3 regions of the Streptomyces sp. NPDC006265 genome follow, and region 3 is predicted to be linked to each of the others. Evidence: riboswitches for the same ligand, from Rfam matches in the RefSeq annotation. Region 3 holds a riboswitch; each other region holds the start of a gene.
The links. A riboswitch is a leader RNA that binds a small molecule or an ion and turns the genes downstream of it on or off. The one in region 3 is predicted to bind cyclic di-AMP.
Positions count from the first base shown of each region.

Region 1: another riboswitch for cyclic di-AMP. It lies ahead of ABZ281_RS07735 (C40 family peptidase); the one in region 3 lies ahead of ABZ281_RS25825 (NlpC/P60 family protein).
Region 2: another riboswitch for cyclic di-AMP. It lies ahead of ABZ281_RS30830 (transglycosylase SLT domain-containing protein); the one in region 3 lies ahead of ABZ281_RS25825 (NlpC/P60 family protein).

Region 1 is NZ_JBEXSH010000056.1:9,808-19,294, reverse strand. Features, by position in the region: partial or broken gene ABZ281_RS07760 (aminotransferase class I/II-fold pyridoxal phosphate-dependent enzyme) at 1-170, shown strand, start outside; gene ABZ281_RS07755 (DUF397 domain-containing protein) at 222-452, opposite strand; gene ABZ281_RS07750 (helix-turn-helix transcriptional regulator) at 462-1,322, opposite strand; gene ABZ281_RS07745 (ATP-binding protein) at 1,535-1,993, shown strand; gene ABZ281_RS07740 (DUF6328 family protein) at 2,132-2,761, opposite strand; gene ABZ281_RS07735 (C40 family peptidase) at 2,844-3,317, opposite strand; cyclic di-AMP (ydaO/yuaA leader) riboswitch at 3,321-3,533, opposite strand; gene ABZ281_RS07730 (hypothetical protein) at 3,869-4,177, opposite strand; gene ABZ281_RS07725 (ATP-dependent Clp protease proteolytic subunit) at 4,185-4,340, opposite strand; partial or broken gene ABZ281_RS07720 (TetR/AcrR family transcriptional regulator) at 4,387-4,509, shown strand; gene ABZ281_RS07715 (urease subunit gamma) at 4,623-4,925, shown strand; gene ABZ281_RS07710 (urease subunit beta) at 4,938-5,249, shown strand; gene ABZ281_RS07705 (urease subunit alpha) at 5,242-6,963, shown strand; gene ABZ281_RS07700 (urease accessory UreF family protein) at 6,974-7,648, shown strand; gene ureG (urease accessory protein UreG) at 7,763-8,440, shown strand; gene ABZ281_RS07690 (urease accessory protein UreD) at 8,437-9,210, shown strand; partial or broken gene ABZ281_RS07685 (alpha/beta fold hydrolase) at 9,341-9,487, shown strand, end outside.
Region 2 is NZ_JBEXSH010000476.1:323-6,425, reverse strand. Features, by position in the region: gene ABZ281_RS30850 (polysaccharide deacetylase family protein) at 1-347, opposite strand, end outside; gene ABZ281_RS30845 (glycosyltransferase) at 431-1,774, opposite strand; gene ABZ281_RS30840 (GNAT family N-acetyltransferase) at 1,796-2,860, opposite strand; gene ABZ281_RS30835 (HAD family hydrolase) at 3,053-3,901, shown strand; gene ABZ281_RS30830 (transglycosylase SLT domain-containing protein) at 3,865-4,644, opposite strand; cyclic di-AMP (ydaO/yuaA leader) riboswitch at 4,648-4,817, opposite strand; gene ABZ281_RS30825 (polyprenyl synthetase family protein) at 5,327-6,103, shown strand, end outside.
Region 3 is NZ_JBEXSH010000350.1:120-7,577, forward strand. Features, by position in the region: gene ABZ281_RS25825 (NlpC/P60 family protein) at 1-1,141, opposite strand, end outside; cyclic di-AMP (ydaO/yuaA leader) riboswitch at 1,149-1,322, opposite strand; gene pcrA (DNA helicase PcrA) at 1,637-4,114, shown strand; gene ABZ281_RS25835 (M23 family metallopeptidase) at 4,212-5,879, opposite strand; gene ABZ281_RS25840 (alpha/beta fold hydrolase) at 5,985-6,848, opposite strand; gene ABZ281_RS25845 (cobalamin B12-binding domain-containing protein) at 7,360-7,458, shown strand, end outside.

The DNA.
Region 1 (9,487 bases), on a different contig from region 3:
GCGCCGTGCGCTGGGCGGCGCAGTGCCGCGCGGCGGGCCTGGCCGTGGGGTGCTTCCGGCCCCCTTCCGTGCCGGACGGCATCTCACGGCTCAGGCTGACCGCACGCGCGGACCTGACCGCTCAGCAGATCGAACGCGCTGTACGACTGATCGGCGAGACGCGGCCATGAGTCGGCGTGACACGGCCGTGCGTCGCACGATGACGGCCTGATCGAACGCGGTTACATGCGCTCCACCCCGGCCGCGAACGCCGCCCAGCTCCCCGGAGAGAAGAGCAGCGCGGGTCCGGCCGGGTCCTTGGAGTCGCGCACGGCGAGCAGCTCGGCCCAGGGCGGGGCATCCGGACACGCGGTCTCGACGCAGTTGTTCGCACCGGTGCTGTAGCTGCTGCGCAACCACCGCACACCGTGCAGTTCGATGCTTGAGGGGACGTGACGAGGCAGTGCACGCATGGTGCCTCCTTACGCGCCGCCGGCTGTCCCGGCGATGAAATCCAACGAGTCCTCGGGCGAAAGGGCGTGGATCTGAAGGGCGTTGAAGGCCTCCGTGTAGGCCTGGAGGTCTTCTTTCCGTTCGAGGTAGAGGCTACTCGTCAAGTGGTCGAGAACAACCACATCCAGATCAGAAGTGCTCGAAAATGAGAAGATTACGAAAGGGCCGGTGACGCCGATGTGCGCCCCGGCGGCGAACGGCAATACCTGGAGGCGCACTTGGGGCAGCCGGGCCGCCTCGACCAGCCGTTCCAACTGGCGGGCCATGACCCCGGGGCCGCCCACCTCCCGGCGCAGCACCGCCTCGTCCAGGACGGCACTGAGTTCCAGCGGGGGATCCGCGCGCAGCACGTCCTGTCGGGCCAGCCGCACCTCGACCAGCGTGTCGAGCCGGTCCTCGGGAAGTCCCTCCACCGCGGCCCTCGTCACCGCACGCGCGTACTCGGGCGTCTGGAGCAGGCCCGGGACGACGGTGGTCTCCAGCGTGCGCATGGCGCCGGCCTGCGACTCCAGGCTGATGAAGTCCCGGTAGGTCGGCGGCAGCACCCCCCGGTAGGCGTGCCACCAGTGGTGCCGGCCGCCGCTGTCGTCGGACCCTGCCAACACCATGAGCAGTTCGCGAAGTTGGGAGTCTGCCACACCGTAGGCGTCGAGAAGTAACCGTACATCGGCCGGTTTCACCCCGCTCGTGCCCGTCTCGATCCGGCTGACCTTGGACTGGTGCCAGTCCACCAGCCGGGCCGCCTCACCGCTCGTGAGCCCCGCAGAGGTGCGCAGCGCACGCAGTTCGGCGCCCAGTTTCCGGCGGCGCACCGCGGGACCGTGCTGCATGGGCTCCTCCTTACTCCTTCCGAGCCACCCAAATACGGTCTCGCGTCGCAGAGTTCACCGCTTTGAGCGACAGATATATGCATCTCTTGGTGGATCGCCGCCCTTCAGGGGTGTTCTGGTGGCAGTCTGGCGACGAAGCACCAGTCCGGGACCGTACTCGAACCATCCGCTCCGTGTCGGACTCCGGTCCCGTGGGAAAGGACGACGTCGCCATGGCAGACCATCTGGAAGCATCCGTCACTCTGCCGAGCGATTCCGCCTCGGTCTCCGCAGCGCGTGCCTACGTGGTGGGCACGCTGGCGGAGTGGGGCCTGCCGGCGGACACGGAAGTGTCCGACACCGTCCGGCTCATCATCTCCGAACTCGCCACCAACGCCGTCCAGCACACCTTCGGTCAGTCGCCGACGTTCACCGTGGACGTCGAGCTGGACCGTGACGAGCATCTGCGCGTCGGTGTCACGGACAGCCACCCACGCTTCCCCAGACGCCTGCCGGCCGCCGTCCAGCAGGACAACGGCCGTGGCCTGGTCATCATCCGCTGGCTGACCGCGGAGTGCGGCGGCAGGCTCCGTATCCGCCCCACGCGCGAGGGCGGCAAGACCATCTCGATCGAACTTCCCTGGGTCGTCCCGGTCCAGCCGGTGGCGACCGCGGTGCAGCAGGAGCCGTAGTCACACGCAGCAGGACCCGAAAGGCATGTCCAGTGGGTCCCCCTCGGTCCCCCCCCGGCCCGCGCGACCCACATCCGGGCCGTCCCCACGGCCCTGACGCCCCCTCTTGCCTCCCGCCCCCGTCGGAGACCGCGGCCCTCACCGGCGCCGCGCCGACACCTCCCGGTGCGCTGCCGCCCCTCGAAGCCCTGACGGCTGCCCGACGGTGTGCCGCAGCGGTGCGGGGATCCCGACGTCGCCCCGGGCTGTTTCCTCCTCGGTGGTCTCCCCGGTGCCCCCCGCCTCCTCACGCGGCCCCGCCCGCCGCACCAGCCGCGGGAGCAGCCCCCACAGGCCCACGCAGACCAGGAAGGTCGCGGCGCCCGCGGCGATACCGCCGGTCCGGCCCGTGGTCACGTCGACCACCAGCAGCACCGAACCGCTGAACGCGAACACCAGCACGCTCAGGCCGGTGGTGGCCAGGCGCGAGGAGACCTGCACGATGCGGGGTTTGGCGCCCTGCTGGAAGAGGGAGCGGTGCAGCGCGGCCGGAGCGGTGAAGAGGGCGGCGGCCAGCACCGCCAGCAGCAGCGTGCTGACGTAGGTGACGCGCTGGACCGTGTCGAGGTCCTCGAAGCGCGGGGTGAAGGCCAGCGACAGCAGGAAGGCGAAGAGGATCTGCACGCCCGTCTGGGTGACGCGGAGTTCCTGGAGCAGCTCGACGAAGTTGCGGTCGGCGCGTTGCAGCGGCGTCTCGTTGCGCGCGGTGCAGGGGCGGTGCTCGGCCATGGTGGCACGGGTATCCACATGAGCCCGTTTCACGCTCCGGCGTGCGGCGGCGCGTCAAGGAGGCCGCCGCACGCCGGGCGGATCACTTCACGCGTCCGTACCAGACACTCTTGGTCCAGATCTTCTGCAGTCGCACCACGTCCCCGCTCTTCGGGGAGTGCCAGAGCTTGTTCTTACCCGCGTAGATACCGACGTGGTACACGTTGCTGCCCGAGTGGAAGAACACCAGGTCTCCCGCCTTGCGGTTCCTGGCGGAGATGTGGTGCGTCTTGTTGTACTGCTGGGCAGCCGTGCGCGGGAGCTTCTTGCCGGCCTTCTTGAATGAGTAGAGCGTGAGCCCGGAGCAGTCGAACCGGTGCGGGCCGGTGGCTCCGTACCTGTAGGGCGAACCCTTCTTGGAGGCCGCGATCTGGAGTGCCTTGGTCGCCGGTGTGGCCGCCGCGGCCTCGGATGCGAAGCCCGGCGCCACGATGGAGCCGCCCACCGCGGCGATGGTGAGCGCCGAGGCGGTGCCGGCCCGGGCCATGAGCGACGGGACACGATTGAGCGCAGTCATGCGCAACCCTTCGTCAGCCGCCTGTGAAGGATGACCTGTCGGATTCGGGCTGACAAAGTTGCCCGGCCGCTGACGCGGCTTCACCCCAAGGGCTGCTCGGGTCCGGTCATGGCGTGACCGTCCCGGCGACCCGTCGTGCTCGGGTCCTCCACTCCTGCCGATCCACTCCTGTCGACCGGTCATCCGGGCGGCGGCAGGACTCGGCGTCCGCCCGGATCGCCCCGCCACAGCGGCGGGGGCTTGTCGTCGAAAGGGATCTTGGCTCATGCCTGTCCGGATTTCCCAACGGAACCGGGGATTTGTGTTGTTACTCACCACTCACCCGTTCGTGTGGACACGTGTGCGTTCGAGCCACTGTCCACGGGTTCGCGGAGCTCCGGACCAGCGACGGAATGCCCTATTTCGTCCACTGGCTACGCGCGTTGCGCAACCGGAACGGTCCCAAAATCTGTTTCCCACCTACTCCGAACAGGGGTACGTCTTTTGGTCCGTTTCAACTCAGCCCCGGACGCGTCGCCGGCGGCGCGTGCGTCCGGACCGGCGGTACCGCGTCAACTGACGGACTCCGGGGGCAGGGTAAGCCGGGCGGTGCGCCGCTCACCGTCCAGTACCCGCAGTGCCCGGGCCGGCGTGTCGGCGTGCAGCTCCGTCTCGCCCCGCCGGTGCATCAGGGCCAGCGCGTCACGCAGTGCGGTCGCCTTGCCCACCAGGGCCCGGGCGGTGCGCAGTCCGCGGTAGGTGTCGCCGTCCTGGGCCGGGTTGATGCGGCCGAGCAGGTCGATGACGTCGAGATAACGGTCGATCAGTTCCGCCTCGGCGCGCGTCAGGGCTGGCAGTGGTGGCAGTTCGGGCGGGAGCACCGGTGCCTCATCGGCCGGTCGGCGGTGCCAGGGTGGCCTTGCGGCTGGGGATGATCCCGTCCACCAGGCCGTACTCCACCGCCTCCTGGGCGGTGAGGATCTTGTCCCGCTCGATGTCCGCGCTCACCTGCTCCCGGGTGCGGCCCGTGTGCAGCGCGAGCATCTCCTCCATCCGGCTCCGGATGCGCGTCAACTCGTCGGCCTGGATCGTGCTCGGGTTCATCGCGCAGCTGTCCCTCTTCGGACCCGCCCCGGTCGAGGTCCTCCGGGACGGTCTGCGGGCACTGACGGGCATGCGTGCCGGGGACACCGGTGGATCACAGCTCGGTTAACGTGCCCGAAACGCGGCGCAATTAGCCTGCCGATCCACGCCACCTGGCACTTTGCCCCGTGGCCGCGGCGACCGGGCCCCGCACGGCCCGGAGTGACGACTGTGAGGTGGGACGTGCAACTGACCCCGCACGAGCAAGAACGGCTGCTGATCCACGTAGCGGCCGACGTGGCCGAGAAGCGCCGGGCCCGCGGGCTGAAGCTCAACCACCCCGAGGCGGTCGCGCTCATCACCTCGCACATCCTCGAGGGCGCCCGGGACGGCCGTACCGTCGCCGAACTCATGTCCTCCGGGCGCAAGCTCCTGACCAGGGACGATGTCATGGAGGGCATCCCGGAGATGATCCACGACGTCCAGGTCGAAGCCACTTTCCCGGACGGCACCAAGCTCGTCACCGTCCACGACCCGATCGTCTGACGGGGAGCCGCCGTGATTCCCGGAGAGATCCTCTTCGCCGACGGGCCGATTGCCTACAACGAGGGCCGCGAGGTCGTCCGCCTCACCGTCCTCAACGCCGCCGACCGGCCCGTCCAGGTCGGCTCCCACTACCACTTCGCCGAGGCCAACCCCGGCCTGGAGTTCGACCGCGCCGCAGCGCGCGGCAGGCGGCTCAACGTCGCCGCCGGCACGGCCGTGCGCTTCGAGCCCGGGATCCCCGTCGACGTCGAACTCGTGCCGCTGGCCGGGGCCCGTGTGGTGCCCGGTCTGCGCGGGGAGACCGGAGGTGCCCTCGATGCCTGAGATCTCGCGTGCCGCGTACGCCGACCTGTTCGGTCCGACGACCGGCGACCGGATCCGCCTCGCCGACACCGACCTGCTGGTCGAGATCGAGGAGGACCGCTCCGGCGGCCCGGGACTCGCCGGTGACGAGGCGGTCTTCGGCGGCGGCAAGGTCATCCGCGAGTCCATGGGCCAGGCGCGGGCCACGCGGGCGGACGGCACGCCGGACACCGTGATCACCGGTGCGGTGATCATCGACCACTGGGGGATCGTCAAGGCCGACGTCGGCATCCGCGACGGCCGGATCACCGGCATCGGCAAGGCCGGCAACCCCGACACCATGGACGGCGTCCACCCGGACCTGGTCATCGGCCCGGAGACCGAGATCATCGCCGGCAACGGGCGGATCCTCACGGCGGGCGCGATCGACGCGCACGTCCACTTCATCTGCCCGCAGATCGCCGACGAGGCGCTCTCCTCGGGTATCACGACCCTCGTCGGCGGCGGCACGGGCCCCGCGGAGGGGTCCAAGGCCACCACCGTGACCCCCGGCCCCTGGCATCTCGCCCGGATGCTGGAGGCGATGGAGGCCTTTCCGCTCAACATCGGCCTGCTCGGCAAGGGCAACACCGTCTCCCACGAGGCGATGCTGTCCCAGATCCGCGGCGGCGCACTCGGCCTGAAGCTGCACGAGGACTGGGGCTCCACCCCGGCCGTCATCGACGCCTCGCTGACCGTCGCCGAACGGACCGGCATCCAGGTCGCCATCCACACCGACACCCTCAACGAGGCCGGATTCGTGGGCGACACCCTGGCCGCGATCGCCGGACGGGGCATCCACGCGTACCACACCGAGGGCGCCGGCGGCGGGCACGCGCCGGACATCATGACCGTGGTCTCCGAGTCGTACGTGCTGCCCAGCTCCACCAACCCGACCAGGCCGTTCACCGTCAACACCGCCGAGGAACACCTCGACATGCTGATGGTGTGCCACCACCTCAACCCGGCGGTGCCGGAGGACCTGGCCTTCGCCGAGTCCCGGATCCGTCCCTCCACGATCGGGGCGGAGGACGTGCTGCACGACCTGGGCGCGATCTCGATCATCTCCTCCGACTCCCAGGCCATGGGACGCGTCGGCGAGGTCGTCATGCGCACCTGGCAGACCGCGCACGTGATGAAGCGACGGCGGGGCGCGCTGCCCGGGGACGGACGGGCCGACAACCGCCGGGTACGCCGCTATGTCGCCAAGTACACGATCAACCCGGCGCTCGCCCAGGGCCTCGCCGGGGAGGTCGGGTCGGTGGAGAGCGGCAAGCTGGCCGACCTGGTGCTCTGGGAGCCTGCGTTCTTCGGCGTGAAGCCGCAGCTCGTCATCAAGGGCGGGCAGATCGCGTACGCGCAGATGGGCGACGCGAACGCCTCGATCCCCACTCCGCAGCCGATCCTGCCGCGGCCGATGTACGGGGCCATCGGGCGGGCACCGGCCTCCAACTCCGTCAACTTCGTCGCGCCCCTGGCCGTCGAGGCGGGTCTGCCGGAGCGGCTGGGGCTCGGCAAGCGGTTCGCCGCGATCGAGTCGACGCGCGGGGTCACCAAGGCCGACATGCGCGAGAACGACGCCCGGCCCGAGGTCCGGGTCGATCCTGACAGCTTCGCCGTGCACATCGACGGGGAGCTGGTCGAGGCGGTGCCGGCGGCCGAACTGCCCATGGCCCAGCGGTACTTCCTGTTCTGAGGGTGGTCTGATGTCGCGTGCAGCGCTTCTCGTCCTGGCCGACGGGCGGTTTCCCGCCGGAGGACATGCGCACTCCGGCGGTGCCGAGGCGGCGGTCAAGGCCGGGCGGATCAGTGGGGCGGCGAGCCTGCGGGAGTTCTGCCGTGGGCGGTTGCACACGGCGGGGCTGACGGCGGCGGGGCTGTCCGCGGCCGCGGCGCTCGGGATCGATCCGGTCGCGCTGGACCGAGCCGCGGACGCGCGGACGCCGTCCCCCGCGCTGCGGGTCGCCGCGCGGAAGCTGGGACGGCAACTGCTGCGGGCCGCCCGTGCGACCTGGCCGTCCGCCGAACTGGACGCGCTCGGTGAGGAGTTCCCCAAGGGGGCCCACCAGCCCGTGGTGCTGGGCCTGGCGGCCCGGGCGGCGGGGCTGGGGCCGGTGGACGCGGCGTACTGCGCGGCGTACGAGAGCGTGAGCGGGCCGGCGTCGGCGACCGTGCGGTTGCTGAGTCTGGATCCGTTCGACGCGACGCGGGTGCTGGCCCGCCTGGCGCCGGAGGTGGACCGGGTCGCGGACCGGGCGGTGGAGACGGCCCGGACGGCGGTCGACGAGGGGGTCGACGTCCTGCCGGCGGGATCGGCGCCGTTGCTGGAGCTCGGGGCGGAGGTGCATGCGGCATGGCCAGTACGCCTGTTCGCGTCATAAGGGCGCTCGGGTAACCCACTCCGGGGCGCGGGGCCGTGTTCGATATGCGCTCCGCCGCGTGAGCGCGGCCGGCCCTCGCCCATCCGCACCCGACACGAGTACAAGGAGCCGCACATGCACCTCGAACACCACCGTGACACCTCCGCCGCCCTCGGTGCGGACGCCCACCGCCCCGACGGCACCCGCAGAGCGCTCCGCATCGGACTCGGCGGCCCCGTCGGATCCGGGAAGACCGCCACCGTCGCCGCGCTCTGCCGGGCGCTCAGGGACCAGCTGGCACTCGCCGTCGTCACCAACGACATCTACACGCGCGAGGACGCCGAGTTCCTGCTCCGCGAGGCCGTGCTGCCGCCGGAGCGGATCACCGCCGTGGAGACGGGTGCCTGCCCGCACACCGCGATCCGCGACGACATCTCCGCGAACCTGGAGGCGGTGGAGGACCTGGAGGACGCGGTCGGGCCGCTGGATCTGGTGCTCGTGGAGTCCGGCGGGGACAACCTCACCGCGACCTTCTCCAAGGGGCTCGTCGACGCGCAGATCTTCGTGATCGACGTGGCCGGGGGCGACGACATCCCGCGCAAGGGCGGACCGGGTGTGACCACCGCCGACCTGCTCGTCGTCAACAAGACCGACCTCGCCCCGTACGTCGGCTCCGACCTCGACCGGATGGCCGCCGACGCCAAGGCGCAGCGTGCCGAACTGCCGGTCGTCTTCCAGTCGTTGCGGAGCGAGGCCGGAGTGGCGGATGTCGCCGCGTGGGTGCGTGCGCAGCTCGCCGCGTGGACCGCGTGAACGTGCGTACCGGTGCCGGGGTGCGGTCCCTCGCACGGATCGTCGCCCGGGACGACGGGCGCGGCGGGACCTCGCTGCCCGTGCTGGAGAGCGACGGACCCATGGCGCTGCGGCGCACCCGGGCCACCGGCTCCGAGGCCCGGGTGATGCTGGTCGGCGCGATGAGCGGGCCGCTCGGCGGTGACCACTTCACCGTGGAAGGACGGGTGGAGGAGGGGGCGCGGCTGTCCGTCGGGTCGGCCGCCGCCACCATCGCGCTGCCCGGGCAGGTGAAGGGCGAAGCCCGCTACGACGTCCGGTTCGAGGTCGCCGGTCATGGCGAACTGCACTGGATGCCGGAGCAGTTGATCTCCGCCCAGGGCAGTGACCTGTACGTCACCACCCGCGTCGAGCTCGCACCCACCGCCCGGCTCGTGCTGCGCGAGGAACAGGTGCTCGGACGCGCCGGCGAGGAACCCGGGCGTCTCGCGAGCCGTCTGACCGTGCGGATCGCCGGGCAGGCCGTGCTCGACCAGGAACTGACCTGTGGGCCCGGTGCGCCGGGCGGCTGGGACGGGCCCGCCGTCCTGGCGGGGCATCGGGCCGTCGGACAACTGGTCGTCGTACGCCCGGAGTTCGCCGCCGAGCCGGTGGCCGCGACGGTGCTGGGGGAGGGCGCCTCGGTCGTGCCGCTCGCCGGGCCCGCCGCACTGGTGACCGCGGTGGCGCCGGACGCCCTCAGGCTGCGGCGGCTGCTCGACGAGGCGTTGGCGTCGCTCCCGCGGGAGTAGTTGTCCGTAGAGCAGCACGCTCTCTCCGTTTATCGGATTGGCAAAGAAGGGCGTCCGGCCCTGTTGTCAGGGACCTCACAACCGGGAGGATCCCCCGTACTGATCGCAACGAGGTACGGGGAGGTCCCCCTTGAGGGGTTCGAGACCTAAGAAGCGGGTGGCGGCGCTCGGTTCGGCCGGCGCGCTCGTCACGGCCACGCTGCTCGCCGGCGCCGTCGCGGCGCCCACCGCGAACGCGAGCGCGGGCAGCGGCCACGGCCAGGGCCGGGAGGCCCGC
Region 2 (6,103 bases), on a different contig from region 3:
TCCATGCCGGAACGTTCCAGCTCCGCCGCCCGGGTCAGGGTCATCATCGGAGCGGGCGGCAGCAGACTGCGGCCGCCCGGGGCGATGGCGCCGGTGGTGAGGTAGGCCGTGGCGGGCAGCCCGCGTGCGGCCAGGGCCTCGGCGGTGGGGCCGGGCAGATCGGCGAACCCGTCGTCGAAGGTGAGCAGCAACGGCCGGGGCGGCAGCGGCGCCCGCCCGGCCAGATGACCGGCGACCGCGCTGATCGTGACGGGCGTACGCCCGCTGCCGACGATGACGTCGAGATGTGCCGCGAACTGCCGTGGCGTGACCGTGAACTCGGCGATCCACTCGGGCGGGTCGTCCATCACGGCGTGGTAGAGGAAAACGGGGATGGCCGGGGTGTCCGAGGACGCTATCGGTCCCTCACCACGCGCACGTGCCGACGTCGTCATCTCGCCCCCTGAGCGGTCTTCGCCCTCGCCCGCTGAGCTGTCTTCGCCCGCTGAGCTGTCTTCTCCCGAACCGCCGCGCGCAGCGCGTACCGCGCCCGCAGATAGCCGAGGGGCCCGTAGACCATCCCCCTGCGCTGCAACCGCGACAGCCGCCGCGGCCAGGGATGCGTCCGCTCGTCATGGTCGCCCGGCGTGCCGGTGCCGTCCGCCGCGTCCGTCTCGCGCACCGCCGTCAGCGTGCGGGCGTGGGCGAGGCCGCGGGGCAGCCTCGCGAGGAACGCCGGCACCAGCGCGGGTCGGTTCACCAGCACCGCGGTGAGGTACGCCGTGAGCCCTGCGCCGTAGCCGTAGGCCTGGGTCTCCAGGTCCCGCCAGGTCTCCCGGTGGTGGTGCCACACCAGGGCGTACGGCGTGTAGTGCAGTCGGTGGCCCTGGGCCAGGACGCGGACGAAGCCGTAGAGGTCGTCGCCGCCCCGGGCCGCCGTGCCGGCCCCGGTGGCCGGGTCGAAACCGCCGACGGAACGCAGCACCGCCGTCCGGAACGCCATGTTCGCGCCGGAGCCGAACCGCCCGGCCGTGAACGGGAACAGCGGCTCGTCGCCCGGCGGACGCGCGGGGTCGTACGTCCTTGGAGTGAAGCCTTTCGCGAAGCCGCCGTGGCTCTCCAGCAGCACCTGGGCCGGGGTCGTCAGCCGGGCCGGCAGGATCAGCCCGGTGCCGCACCCGAGTCCGGCGTCGGCGGCGAAGGGCGCGGTCAGCTCGGTCAGCCAGCGCGGGTCGGCGACCACGTCGTCGTCGGTGAAGGCGACCACCTCGCCGCGCACGGCGTCCAGCCCGGCGTTGTGGGCGGCTGCGAGCCCCGGAACGGGCTCACAGACGTACCGCACGCGTTCGGCGTACTTCCGCTCGATCAGCTCCCGCGTCTCGTCCGTGACCGGCGCGTTGTCGACGACGACGATCTCGAACCGCGGATGGTCCTGCGCCAGCAGCGAGTCCAGCGCCCGGGCCAGCTGCCCGGCCCGCTCCCGGGTCGCGACGACGACGGTCGTGAACGGCGGCTCCCCGGGTCCGCCGACGACGGCCGGCCCGCACTCCGCCCGTGCCCGGTCCGTCAGCACGACCTTTGGATCCGCCCCCTCCGGTACCCGCCCGAGCAGCGTGCCCACAGGCCGACCGCCCCTTCTGACCAGCACGAACACCTCTCCGTGCGTCACGGGCGGACCCCCCGGGCCGGGTCTGAGCACCGCCTCGTCACCGTCGAGGTCCAGCTCGGCGACCTGCACCGCCCCGATGCCCAGGAACCGCCGTATCTCCTCCTGCGCACGCGCCGAACGGGCCATGCGCCCACCCCCCTCGTGAAGTCAGGTACGGCGCAGCCGAGCCGCGCCCTTCAGCGTCCGCGCGGCCAGCGCCGCGAGCTGGGGCCTGCCGCGGACGAAGCTGTGCGCGCGGCGCGACGGTTCGTGGCTCAGCCAGTGCAGTGCCGCGCCCACCCCAGGACGGGTCACCGCACCCTCGTACACGGGCAGTTCGCCCGTCTTCAGCGCGTCCTTGTACTCGGCTGCGCCCCTTCCCAGGTCGAGCGTGCCGATGCCGTCGGCCGCCGCCGCCTCGGCCATCCGCAGGTGCAGCACCAGACCCGGCGAGAACTTGGCGAACTCCGGGTCGTAGGCCGGGAACCAGCAGGCCAGCACCGAGGCCGAACGCAGCCCGAAGTGCGCGGCGACGGGCCGCTCACCGGCGTACAGCACGGACAGCGTGCCGCTGCACTCCGGCGCCCGGGTCCGGGCCAGCTGCCCGACGAGCCGGGTGATCCACTCCTGGGCGAACCGGTCCCGGCGGCCGGTCCTGCGGTACTGCGCGGACTTCCACCCCATGAGCGTGCGCAGCGCGGCCGGATCGCGTTCGTCGAACACGAAGCGCAGTTCCCCGGCCTGCCGGCCCAGCTTGCGCTCCTTGGCCAGCGTGGTCTTCAGGAACTTCGGCGACTGCGCACGCAGCACCGACTGGTACGTCTCGTAGCCCTTCTCCACGTCGATGACGTAGGTGGCGTACTCCTCGGCCGCGTACCGGACGAACAGCCGCTGCTCGGCCTCCAGATTGTCGAAGGCGAAGCTCGACAGCGAACAGGCCTTCAGCACTTCGCCCGTCTCCAGGTCGAGGCCGGGCCGCAGGATCGCGCCCTGCGCGTCCGAGACGCCGAGCCCGATCGCCCGGCCCTGGCCCAACGGGCCCCGCTCGTAGGGCAGGAAGCCGACCGGCTCCGGCCCCTCGTACACCATGGCGACCCGGGCCCCGGGCCTGACCCGGCCGACGGCTTCGGTGAACTCCGGCTCCATGAAAGGGTTGCGCGGTGCCTCGGAAGCGGCGCGCAGCGCACGCCAGCGCTCCCTCTCCCCTTCGCCGAGCTCCCCGGGCCCAGCCACGCGAATGCGCCCACTGCTCAACCTGACCCCCCGATCAAGTCCCCCCTGGACACTTGGAAGGTACCGCTCTATGCGGCCCCATGGGTAGGTAGTGGAGCATGTTGTTGCCAACTGGTGCAGAGGCCTTCAACCGGGCAATCGGCGTCCACCGAGCGATGAAACGAAGGGCCGTACTGTCCGTATTCTCTGATCATGGCCGCATCCATCGCATATTCACTCATCGCCACCGACCTGGACGGGACGCTGCTGCGCGGCGACGACACCCTCTCCGACCGGTCCCTCGCCGCGCTCGCGCGGGTGGCGGACGCCGGTGCCCAGCACCTCGTGGTGACGGGCCGGCCGGCGCCGAGAGTGCGGCCGCTCCTGGACGACCTCGGGTGCACGGGGCTCGCGGTGTGCGGGCAGGGCGCGCAGGTGTACGACGCCGGCGCGGACCGGCTGCTGTGGTCCATCACCCTGGACCGGGAACTGGCCGAGACCGCCCTCGGCAAGATCGAGGCCGAGGTGGGGCAGGTGTACGCGGCGGTCGACCAGGACGGGGTCGACGGGCTCACGCTGATCGAGCCGGGCTATCTGATGCCGCACCCGACCCTGCCCGCCGTACGGGTCGACCGGCGCGACGAGCTGTGGCTCGAGCCCGTCAGCAAGGTGCTGCTGCGGCATCCCCTTCTGACGGACGACGAGTTGGCGGCGACGGCCCGCTCGGTGGTCGGCTCACTGGCGACGGTGACGATGTCGGGGCCCGGCACCGTCGAGCTCCAGCCGTGCGGGATCACCAAGGCCACGGGTCTGGCGCTGGCAGCCGAGCATCTGGGGCTGCGGCCGGCCGACACCATCGCCTTCGGCGACATGCCCAACGACATCCCGATGTTCGACTGGGCCGGCCACGGCGTCGCGATGGCCAACGCCCATCCCGAACTCAAGGCCGTGGCCGACGAGGTCACCCTGTCGAACGAGGACGACGGCATCGCCGTCGTCCTCGAGCGACTGCTGGGCGGGACCGCTCAGTACGGGCCGTTGACGTTGTCGATCGAGCCGTAGCGGTCGGCCGCGTAGTTGCAGGCCGCCGTGATGTTGGCGACCGGGTCGTACGGGTCGAAGGAGGTGCCGGCCACGTGGTAGGCGGCGAAGGTCGGGTCGATCACCTGGAGCAGGCCCTTGGACGGGGTGCCCGCGACGGCGTTGGAGTCCCAGTTGTTGATGGCCTGGGGGTTGCCGGACGACTCGCGCATGATGTTGCGGTAGATGCCGTCGTAGGAGCCCGGGATCCCCTTCTGCGCCATGATGTCCAGCGACTCGCGGATCCACCCGTCGAGGTTGTTCGCGTAGGTCTTCGCGGACGCCTGGGTGGCCTGGGCGACGCCGCCGGCGGGCTTGGCGGCCGGCTTGGCGGGGGCGGACGACTTGGTCGCCGTCTTCTTCGCGGCGCTCGTCTTGGTGGTCTTCACCGTCAGCTTCAGATGCGGGTGGATCAGCTTCGGGTTGTCGCCGACGGCGGTGCGGTTGTCCTTGTAGAGCTGCTTCCAGCCGCCCGAGACGTCGTACCTGTCCGCGATGCGGGCGAGCGAGTCGCCCTTGACCACGGTGTACGTGAGGGACTTGGCGGGCTGGGCCGCCTGCGGCACGGACTGTGCGGCGACGGGTGCGCTCTGCGGCTCGGCGGCGCTCGCGTGGGTGGCGCCGAGGAGCGGCAGGGTGAGTGCGGCTCCGCCGGTACCGGCGGCGATGAAGCCTCGGGTCAGCGGGTTGGTTCTGGGGCGACGGTGCTTGCCTCGTCCGGCCATGGCCATGTTCCTCTCCGGCGCCTGCGAGGTGAGCTGTCGGGTTCGGGCCGGGAGGTGCCCGGCCGCGTACGGCGCTGTGTGCCGTGCGCGGCTTCACCCCGAGCCGTGCCGCTGTGCGGACCGGCGACTTACCTGGGTCCCCCGCTCCTGCCCTGCGTGAGTGAGTCGGTTAAGTGGGGAGTCCGGGCGGCGGCAGGATTGGGCGTCCGCCGGACAGGGCCGGAACGTATGCGAGAGCACATGTCGGGAACAAGCACCTCAGTCACATATCGCGCGCTTGACCTTGGTCGGGAGCGTTTGGGCCGCTTGATCCTTTGCGGTAGCCAAGGCTCAACTGGCTTTCGGGGGAAGGTGTTAGGGGTCGCTGTCGCGGGGAGGGGGAAAAGAGGAAGGAGTGATTCAACTCACTGATCACAAGCCCGTAGGACAATTCCCGCCAAGGGGAATTCGCCGACTCAACGCGTCAAATCGTGCATAACTCGCTACCCCCGGGTGAGTCGATATATATCTATTCTTATAGGTTGATCGAAAACATAACGGTCGTGATCGGATACCGCCCGGCCTGTAACCATGGGCGCTGGCGGTGATCGAAACGTGACCGGATACGCTGGCTCGAGTGAGGGCAGCGACCTATCGACAATCCGCGTAATCACCGGCAGACACAGCAGACAGGAGACCCCTCGTGACCGACGTCGGGCCGTTCGGGCTGAGCGTGCGGGACCAGGCTCTGGAGGCCGATGTCCAGGCCGGATTGACGGCTGTCGAGGAAGGCTTGCTCGAGGCCACCAAGAGTGAGGTGCCCTTCATCACGGAGGCCGCCCAGCATCTGGTGCGGGCCGGCGGCAAGCGGTTCCGCCCGCTGCTCGTGATGCTCTCCGCCCGGTTCGGTGACCGCTACGCGCCCGGCATCGTGCCGTCGGCCGTCGTCGTGGAGCTGACCCACCTCGCCACGCTGTACCACGACGACGTCATGGACGAGGCCGCCGTGCGCCGCGGCGTCGCGAGCGCGAACACCCGCTGGGGCAACTCGGTCGCGGTCCTCACCGGCGACTTCCTCTTCGCTCGCGCCTCGCACATCCTGGCCGACCTCGGCCCGGAGGCCGTGCGGGTGCAGGCCGAGGCGTTCGAACGCCTCGTGACCGGCCAGATCCTGGAGACGGCCGGACCGCAGGACGGCCGCGACCCCGTCGAGCACTACCTGGACGTGCTGGGCGGCAAGACCGGCTCGCTGGTCGCGGTGTCGTGCCGGTTCGGCGCGATGATGTCCGGCGCCGACGAGACGGTCGTGGACGTCCTGACCCAGTACGGCGAGCGGCTCGGCGTCGCCTTCCAGCTCGCGGACGACGTCCTGGACATCGCCTCCGACTCCCACGAGTCCGGCAAGATCCCCGGCACCGACCTGCGCGAGGGCATCCCCACGCTGCCGGTGCTGCGGCTGCGCGAGCGGGCGGCCCGGCTC
Region 3 (7,458 bases):
ACTCGCCGTCGTAGAAGATCGACTCCTCGCGCACGTACGTGCCGGGCTTCGGGGCGTGGATCATCATGCCGTTGCCGATGTAGATCCCGACGTGGGTGACGTCGTCGTAGAAGAAGACCAGGTCACCGGGCTGGGCCTGGGAGAGCGGGACCGTGGTACCGACGTTCACCTGGTCGTAGGTCGTGCGCGGCAGGGTGACGCCCGCGGCCTTCCAGGCGGCCTGGGTGAGGCCGGAGCAGTCGTAGGAGCCGGGACCGACCGCGCCCCACACGTACGGCTTGCCGATCTGGGCGCGGGCGAAGGCGAGCGCCTTGTCGGCCTTGGTGGCGTACGAGGAGTCGGCCGGGGCCGTCGACGAGCCGGAGTCCGACGAGCCGGACGAGGAGGACCCGCTGTCCTGCTGCTGGGCGGCCTCGTCCTGCGCCTTCTGCTGTGCGGCCTGCTGCCGGGCCAGCTCGTCGGCCTTGCGGGCGGCCTCCGCCCGCTTCTCCCGCTCGATCGCCGCCAGCCGGGCCTTCTCCTCGGCGGTCAGCTTCGACATCAGCTCGCGCGCGTCGGCGAGCTTGCGCTGGACGGTGGCCTTGGCCGTCTTCAGGCCGTGCTGCGAGTCGGTGAGCGTCTCGAGGCTCTCGGTGGCCTCCTGGCGCTTCTTCATCGTCTCGGACTGCTGCGTGACGTAGTCGTCGACCGCGACCTTCTGGCGGCCGGTCATCCGGTCCATCAGCTGGGTCTGGTCGAAGTAGTCCTGCGGGGTGTCCGCGAGCAGGAACGTCGCGGTGTCCGGGGCGGCGGCGCCGGTGCGGTACTGGGCGGAGGCGAAGGAACCCAGCTCCTCGCGCGCCTCGTTGAGCTTCTGGGTGCGCTCGGCGACATCGTCGAGGAGGGTGTCGACGTGCTTGCGCTGCTTCGCGGTCTTCTCCTTGGCCGCGTTGTACTTGTCGGTCGCCGACTCGGCCTGGCGGTACAGGTCGTCGACCTTCTTCTCGACTTCCTCCAGGCTGGGCTTGTCGTCGGCCTCGGGGGCGGCGTTGGCCGACTGGGACAGCAGGGCCACGGAGGTGAGGGCCGCCGTTGCGAGGGCGGGGGTCCGTATGCCTGCCACGCGCGTACCCGTAGGACGCGACTTGCGGTGCGACGCCAAGGGAGGCGACTCCTTCCACGTTCCGCCTACCGAGTTAGCTGTCGGGTTCGGGCGGGTGGTTCGGAAGGTTTGCCCTACGGCCGTCTCCGCGCAGGGAGGCGGGCCGATTCACCCCAGGTTCACGGTTGGGTCCCCGGCTCCGGCTGCCGCTGCGGCACACCGGACTCGGCGGAGGCCGCGCGGCCCGGCGACGTTCGCCGGTGGGGGTCATGCGGCCTGGTCGCACCGTAGCCAACTCGTGTGGCCCCTGTGAAGGTTGATGGGCGATATGCCCGATACATTTTCGTGACCTCACTCATGAACGTTGCCGACAGTGAGCGATCGCGGGGGATTGGTCACGAGTCATCCCCAATTGCAGAGGGTGTGGCAGGCCGTGATCATGCGGTCATGGAGGGCGACATTGCGCCGCCGGGCGGTCGGCGGGAGCCCGGGTGCGGGGCGATGTTCTCAGGGCGGCGGCGGGCTGTCAGTGGGGCGCCCTAGACTCGGAGAGCGATGAGCAGCCTCTTTGACGACAACTTCCTGGCGAACCTCCAGGCCCAGCGGGGCCCGGCCGACGAGCCCCCGCCGCCACCCGAGGACGATCACGTACCGGAGCCGATTCCGGACGATCTGTTCGGCGGGAAGTTCGACGCGCCCCCGGACCGGGACGCCTACTACCGGGACGGCGCCCCCCGCCCGGTGATCGACTCCGCCGCGCTGCTGGAAGGGCTGAACGACAACCAGCGTGCCGCCGTCGTCCACTCCGGCTCCCCGCTGCTCATCGTGGCCGGAGCCGGCTCCGGCAAGACCCGTGTGCTCACGCACCGCATCGCCCACCTGCTCGCCGAGCGGGACGTGCACCCGGGCCAGATCCTCGCGATCACCTTCACCAACAAGGCCGCCGGCGAGATGAAGGAACGCGTCGAGCAGCTCGTCGGCCCGCGGGCCAACGCCATGTGGGTCATGACGTTCCACAGCGCGTGCGTGCGCATCCTGCGCCGGGAGAGCAAGAAACTCGGCTTCACCTCCTCCTTCTCGATCTACGACGCCGCCGACTCCAAGCGCCTGATGGCCCTGGTCTGCCGCGACCTGGACCTCGACCCCAAGCGCTTCCCGCCCAAGTCCTTCAGCGCCAAGATCAGCAACCTGAAGAACGAGCTGATCGACGAGGAGGACTTCGCCGCCCAGGCCACCGACGGCTTCGAGAAGACCCTCGCCCAGGCCTACGTCATGTACCAGTCGCGGCTGCGCGAGGCGAACGCCCTCGACTTCGACGACCTGATCATGACGACGGTCAACCTGCTGCGCGCCTTCCCGGACGTCGCCGAGCACTACCGCCGCCGCTTCCGCCATGTGCTGGTGGACGAGTACCAGGACACCAACCACGCCCAGTACGCCCTCGTCCGCGAGCTCGTCGGCACCTCCGAGCACGCCGTCGACGTACCGCCCGAGGCCGAGGTCCCGCCCGCCGAGCTGTGCGTGGTGGGCGACGCCGACCAGTCGATCTACGCCTTCCGCGGCGCGACCATCCGCAACATCCTCCAGTTCGAGGAGGACTACCCGGACGCGACGACGATCCTGCTCGAGCAGAACTACCGCTCCACGCAGACGATCCTCACCGCCGCCAACGCGGTCATCGAGCGCAACGAGTCCCGCCGCCCCAAGAACCTGTGGACCAACGCGGGCACCGGCGCCCGGATCACCGGCTACGTCGCCGACACCGAGCACGACGAGGCCCAGTTCGTCGCCGAAGAGATAGACCGCCTCACCGACGCCGGCGAGGCCAAGGCCGGCGACGTCGCCGTCTTCTACCGCACCAACGCCCAGTCCCGTGTCTTCGAAGAAATCTTCATCCGCGTCGGCCTGCCCTACAAGGTCGTCGGCGGCGTCCGCTTCTACGAGCGCAAGGAGGTCCGGGACGTCCTGGCCTACCTGCGCGTGCTGGCCAACCCCGAGGACTCGGTGCCGCTGCGCCGGATCCTCAACGTTCCCAAGCGGGGCATCGGCGACCGCGCCGAGGCGATGATCGACGCCCTGTCCCAGCGGGAGAAGATCAGCTTCCCGCAGGCGCTCAAGCGCGTCGACGAGGCCTACGGCATGGCAGCGCGCTCCACCAACGCCGTCAAGCGGTTCAACACGCTGATGGAGGACCTCCGCACCATCGTCGAGTCCGGTGCCGGACCGGCCACGGTGCTGGAGGCCGTCCTGGAGCGCACCGGCTACCTCGCCGAGCTCCAGGCCTCCACCGACCCGCAGGACGAGACCCGGATCGAGAACCTCCAGGAACTCGCGGCCGTCGCAATGGAGTTCGAGCAGGAGCGCGGCGAGGAGGAGCAGAGCACCCTGTCCGACTTCCTCGAACAGGTCGCGCTGGTCGCCGACTCCGACCAGATCCCCGACGAGGACGGCGGCGACGGCGTCATCACCCTGATGACACTCCACACCGCCAAGGGCCTCGAATTCCCGGTCGTCTTCCTGACCGGCATGGAGGACGGCGTCTTCCCGCACATGCGCGCCCTCGGCCAGGCCAAGGAGCTGGAGGAGGAGCGGCGCCTGGCCTACGTCGGCATCACCCGTGCGCGGGAGCGGCTCTACCTGACCCGGTCCACGCTGCGCAGCGCCTGGGGCCAGCCCTCCTACAACCCGCCCTCCCGTTTCCTGGAGGAGATCCCGCCGACCCACGTGGAGTGGAAGCGGACGGGAGCGACCGCCCCCGCGTCCTCCGGGCCGGTCTCGGCGGTGGCGGCCTCGCTGTCGTCGTCCCGCTCGCGCTCGTCGGCGTCGGGCGCCTCCGGTTTCGCCACGCGCCGCACCGCCGAGAAGTCGGTGGTGTCCCTGGCGGTCGGGGACCGGGTCACGCACGACCAGTTCGGGCTCGGGACCGTCGTCGGGGTCAAGGGCACGGGCGGCAACGCCGAGGCGACGATCGACTTCGGCGACACCAAGCCGAAGCGGCTGCTGCTGCGGTACGCGCCGGTAGAGAAGCTGTAGCGGCGTGAGGTGACCCGGTGGGCCCCTGCGCGCTCGACGCGGGCGGGGGCTGCCGGGGCGTTACTCGATACGGGCGGGGACGGCGGCTGCCGGGACGCTACGTCGGGTCGATGCCGTGGCTGCGCAGCCACGGGAGCGGGTCGATCGCCGAGCCGCCGCCCGGGCGCACCTCGAAGTGCAGGTGCGGGCCGGTGGAGTTGCCGGAGTTGCCGGAACGCGCGATCGGATCGCCGGCCTTCACGGTCGTACCCGAGGGGACCGTGTAGGTGGAGAGGTGGCAGTACCACGTCTCCGTGCCGTCCTTCGCGGTCAGGATCAGCATGTTGCCGTACGCGCTGTTCCACTGCGTGCGGACGGTGCCGTCGGTCGCGGCCATCACGGTCGTGCCGTACGAGACGGGGAAGTCGATGCCGGTGTGCAGGGACATCCAGTTGATGCCGGACTGCCCGTAGTAGGCGCTGAGTCCGTGCCGCGCCACCGGCAGGGCGAACTTGGGGCGCAGCCGCTCCTTGCGGGCCGCCTCCTCCGCCGCCCTCTTCTTCTCGGCCGCCTGCTGGGCCTTGAGGTCGATGCGCTCCTGCGTACGGCTGGCCCGGTCGGCGAAGTCGTCGGCGCCGGCGGACAGGCTCTGCAACTGCGTGTCCAGCTTGTTGTTGGCGGCGGCCGGCTTGACCGGCTGCGCGTCCGCCGCGGTCGTCTGCGCCTGCGCGGCGCCGTCGTCGGAGAACGTGCCGACGGAGGCGGCGGCGATCCCGGCGACACTCATCACACACGCCGAGGGCACCGCGATGGTCATCAGCGCCGAGCGCTTGGGGGGCGTACGGCGGCGGGAGCGGGACCCGGCGCGCGAGGCCGCCCGGGAGGACGGGGCCGGAGTGACGTCCTCCGCGCCGTCCAGCAGCGGGGCGACGACGGGCAGTTCGCCGGGGGCGGCCGGCTCACCGCCGTCCGCGGCGGGGTCGCGGTAGTCCGTCCCGGCGGATTCGTCGTACGTGACCTGGTCGAAGGTCGCGGTCTCGAGCTGGTCGAAGGTTTCGGCGGGGTGCTCGTACGCGTCGGGGGCCGGTGCGGCGGTGCCGTCGGAGTTCCACTGCGTCGCGTCGTAGGCGCCCGTGTCGAAGGTCTGCGTGCCCCACTCCCATTGCTGGGTGTGGTCGGCGGGGCTGCCGGCCTGGTCGGGCTGGAGCCAGGAACCGGCGTCCCACTGCCCGGTGGCGTCGGGAGACGGCGCCTGGGAGGGGATCGCCGACATCGGCTGCTGCTCGGCCGTCCAGGAGGTCGTGTCGTAGACGCCGGTGTCGTAGGAGGCGTGGTGCTGGGCCGCGTAGGCGTCGTAGTGCACGTTCTCGTGCGTGCCGGTGGCCCAGTGGCCGGTGTCGTAATTGCCCGTGTCCTGCCCGCGGCCCGGCATGTCGCCGAAGAGGGGGTCGGTCGCGAAGCTCGCGGTGGCGTGCCCGGTGGCGTCGAAACCGGCACCGTGGGTACCGGTGACCTGGGCACCGGTGGCGTCAAAACCGGTGGCGGTGTAGTCGCCGCACGTGGTGAAGTCGCCGTGCTGGGCTTCCTGGGTGCCGTACGACGCGTAGTGCGCGGAGGCGGCGTCGGAAGCCGGAGCCGGGGTCATGGTCCCCGACGGGTGACGGTCGTTCACCAACTTCTCTTTCGCCTCGACAACAGGGGCTGCCAGAGCAGTGCGGCGACTGTACCCGGCGGTACGCGGGCACGACAATCTTCGGCAGGTTTCGCGTGCGCAGGAAACGGGCATTCGGCCGTGTTTTGGCGGACGGCGGGCACGGGTTTGGCCCTGTGTTCGAAGTTTGTTCGAGCTTGATCGATACTGTGGCGCCGAGTGATCGCTGTATGACGAGTCTCAGGCGACTGTCAGACCGGCGGTGTGTTCGGTGGACGGTTCACCCGCGTGGGCCGTGTCGAGGACCTGCCGTATGCCGTTGGCGACGGCGGGGTGCACAGGCAGGGCGAGATGGCCGATGCCGGTCACGCGCACGTTCTGCGCCGTCAGATCGGGATGGTCGATGCAGGCCGCCTCCGGCGGGTCCATGACATGGTCCAGGTCGCTCCAGAAGCCGACGAAGTGCGTACGGCAGTCAGGGGCGGGCAGAGTGAGCTCCTCGAGCACCGGTGAGCCGGGGCGCATCTGGCGCACGATGGGGTGCGCGTCGGCCACGGGCATCACTCGGGTTCCCGAGTGCGGCGTGCCGAGCGTGACAAGGGTCCGCACGCGTGCGTCGCCGCCGAGCCGCTGCACGTAGTAACGCGCTATCAGGCCGCCGAGACTGTGCCCGACGACATCGACCTGCCCGGCCCCCGTGCGCTCGCAGATCTCCTCGATGCGTCGGCCGAGCAGCTCGGCGGCGGCGCGTATGTCGCAGGTCAGCGGCGAGTAGTTGAGGGACTCGATCTGCTGCCTGCCGTGCTGGGCGAGGCTGCGGCGCAGCAGGACGAAGACCGAGCGGTTGTCGATGAAGCCGTGCAGCAGCAGAACCGGCGGCTTTGCCTCCGTGGGCAGTTGGGCGGCGCCGTCCGCGGGCAGGGCCGGGACGGGGGCGCGCCGCTCCTGGGTGATGCCGGACGGGTAGAGGAGGAGATGCCCGGCCAGTATCGCGATCTCCAGGGCGGTGGCCTTCAGGAGTGCCAGGGAGAGTCCCGCCGGCCTGCCCGGCAGCAGGCGCTCGCAGAACGGAAGAAAGGGCAGAGCAGCCCTGGTGACCTTCATGGCCGACCTCCTGTCGGCACGCGGGAGGACGCCTCCGCCCCCCGTGCGCCCTCGTGGAAAGCAGCTGCGAAGACGGCCGGCGATGACCGCAAGAGCGGCGTGAGCTGCGGGGGCAGAGCGCGGCGTGTGGCGTGTGTGACGCCGGTGGTGCGACGGGGGTCCCCGATCGGTGGGGTGACGAGGTCCCCCGCTGGTGCGCTGTGTCTGCCCTGCGTGCTGTACGTGCGGTGCTTGCCCTGTGTGTCTTCGCCGAGATGCCGCACCGCCGCGGTGCCTGGTGGATGCGGCGTGACGGCAACCTCGGTGCGGCTCCCCTTGCGCTTGTCCCATCGTGTGATTTCCCCCTCGCTCTCCACCGTGAAACTGCCGGTTGCGGGATCCTGGAGATAACGTTCGTTCACTTGCCCGCCGGTTCGGGGCGGGGTGTCCGTGCGGTGCGGCGTGTACGGCTTGCCCGATGTGTGCGGTACTTGTCGATACGGATGGATGTAGTCGCTTCATGGAGGCAGTGATGGGTGTGGCAGCCGGTCCGATCCGCGTGGTGGTGGCCAAGCCGGGGCTCGACGGCCACGATCGCGGGGCCAAGGTGATCGCGCGGGCCCTGCGCGAC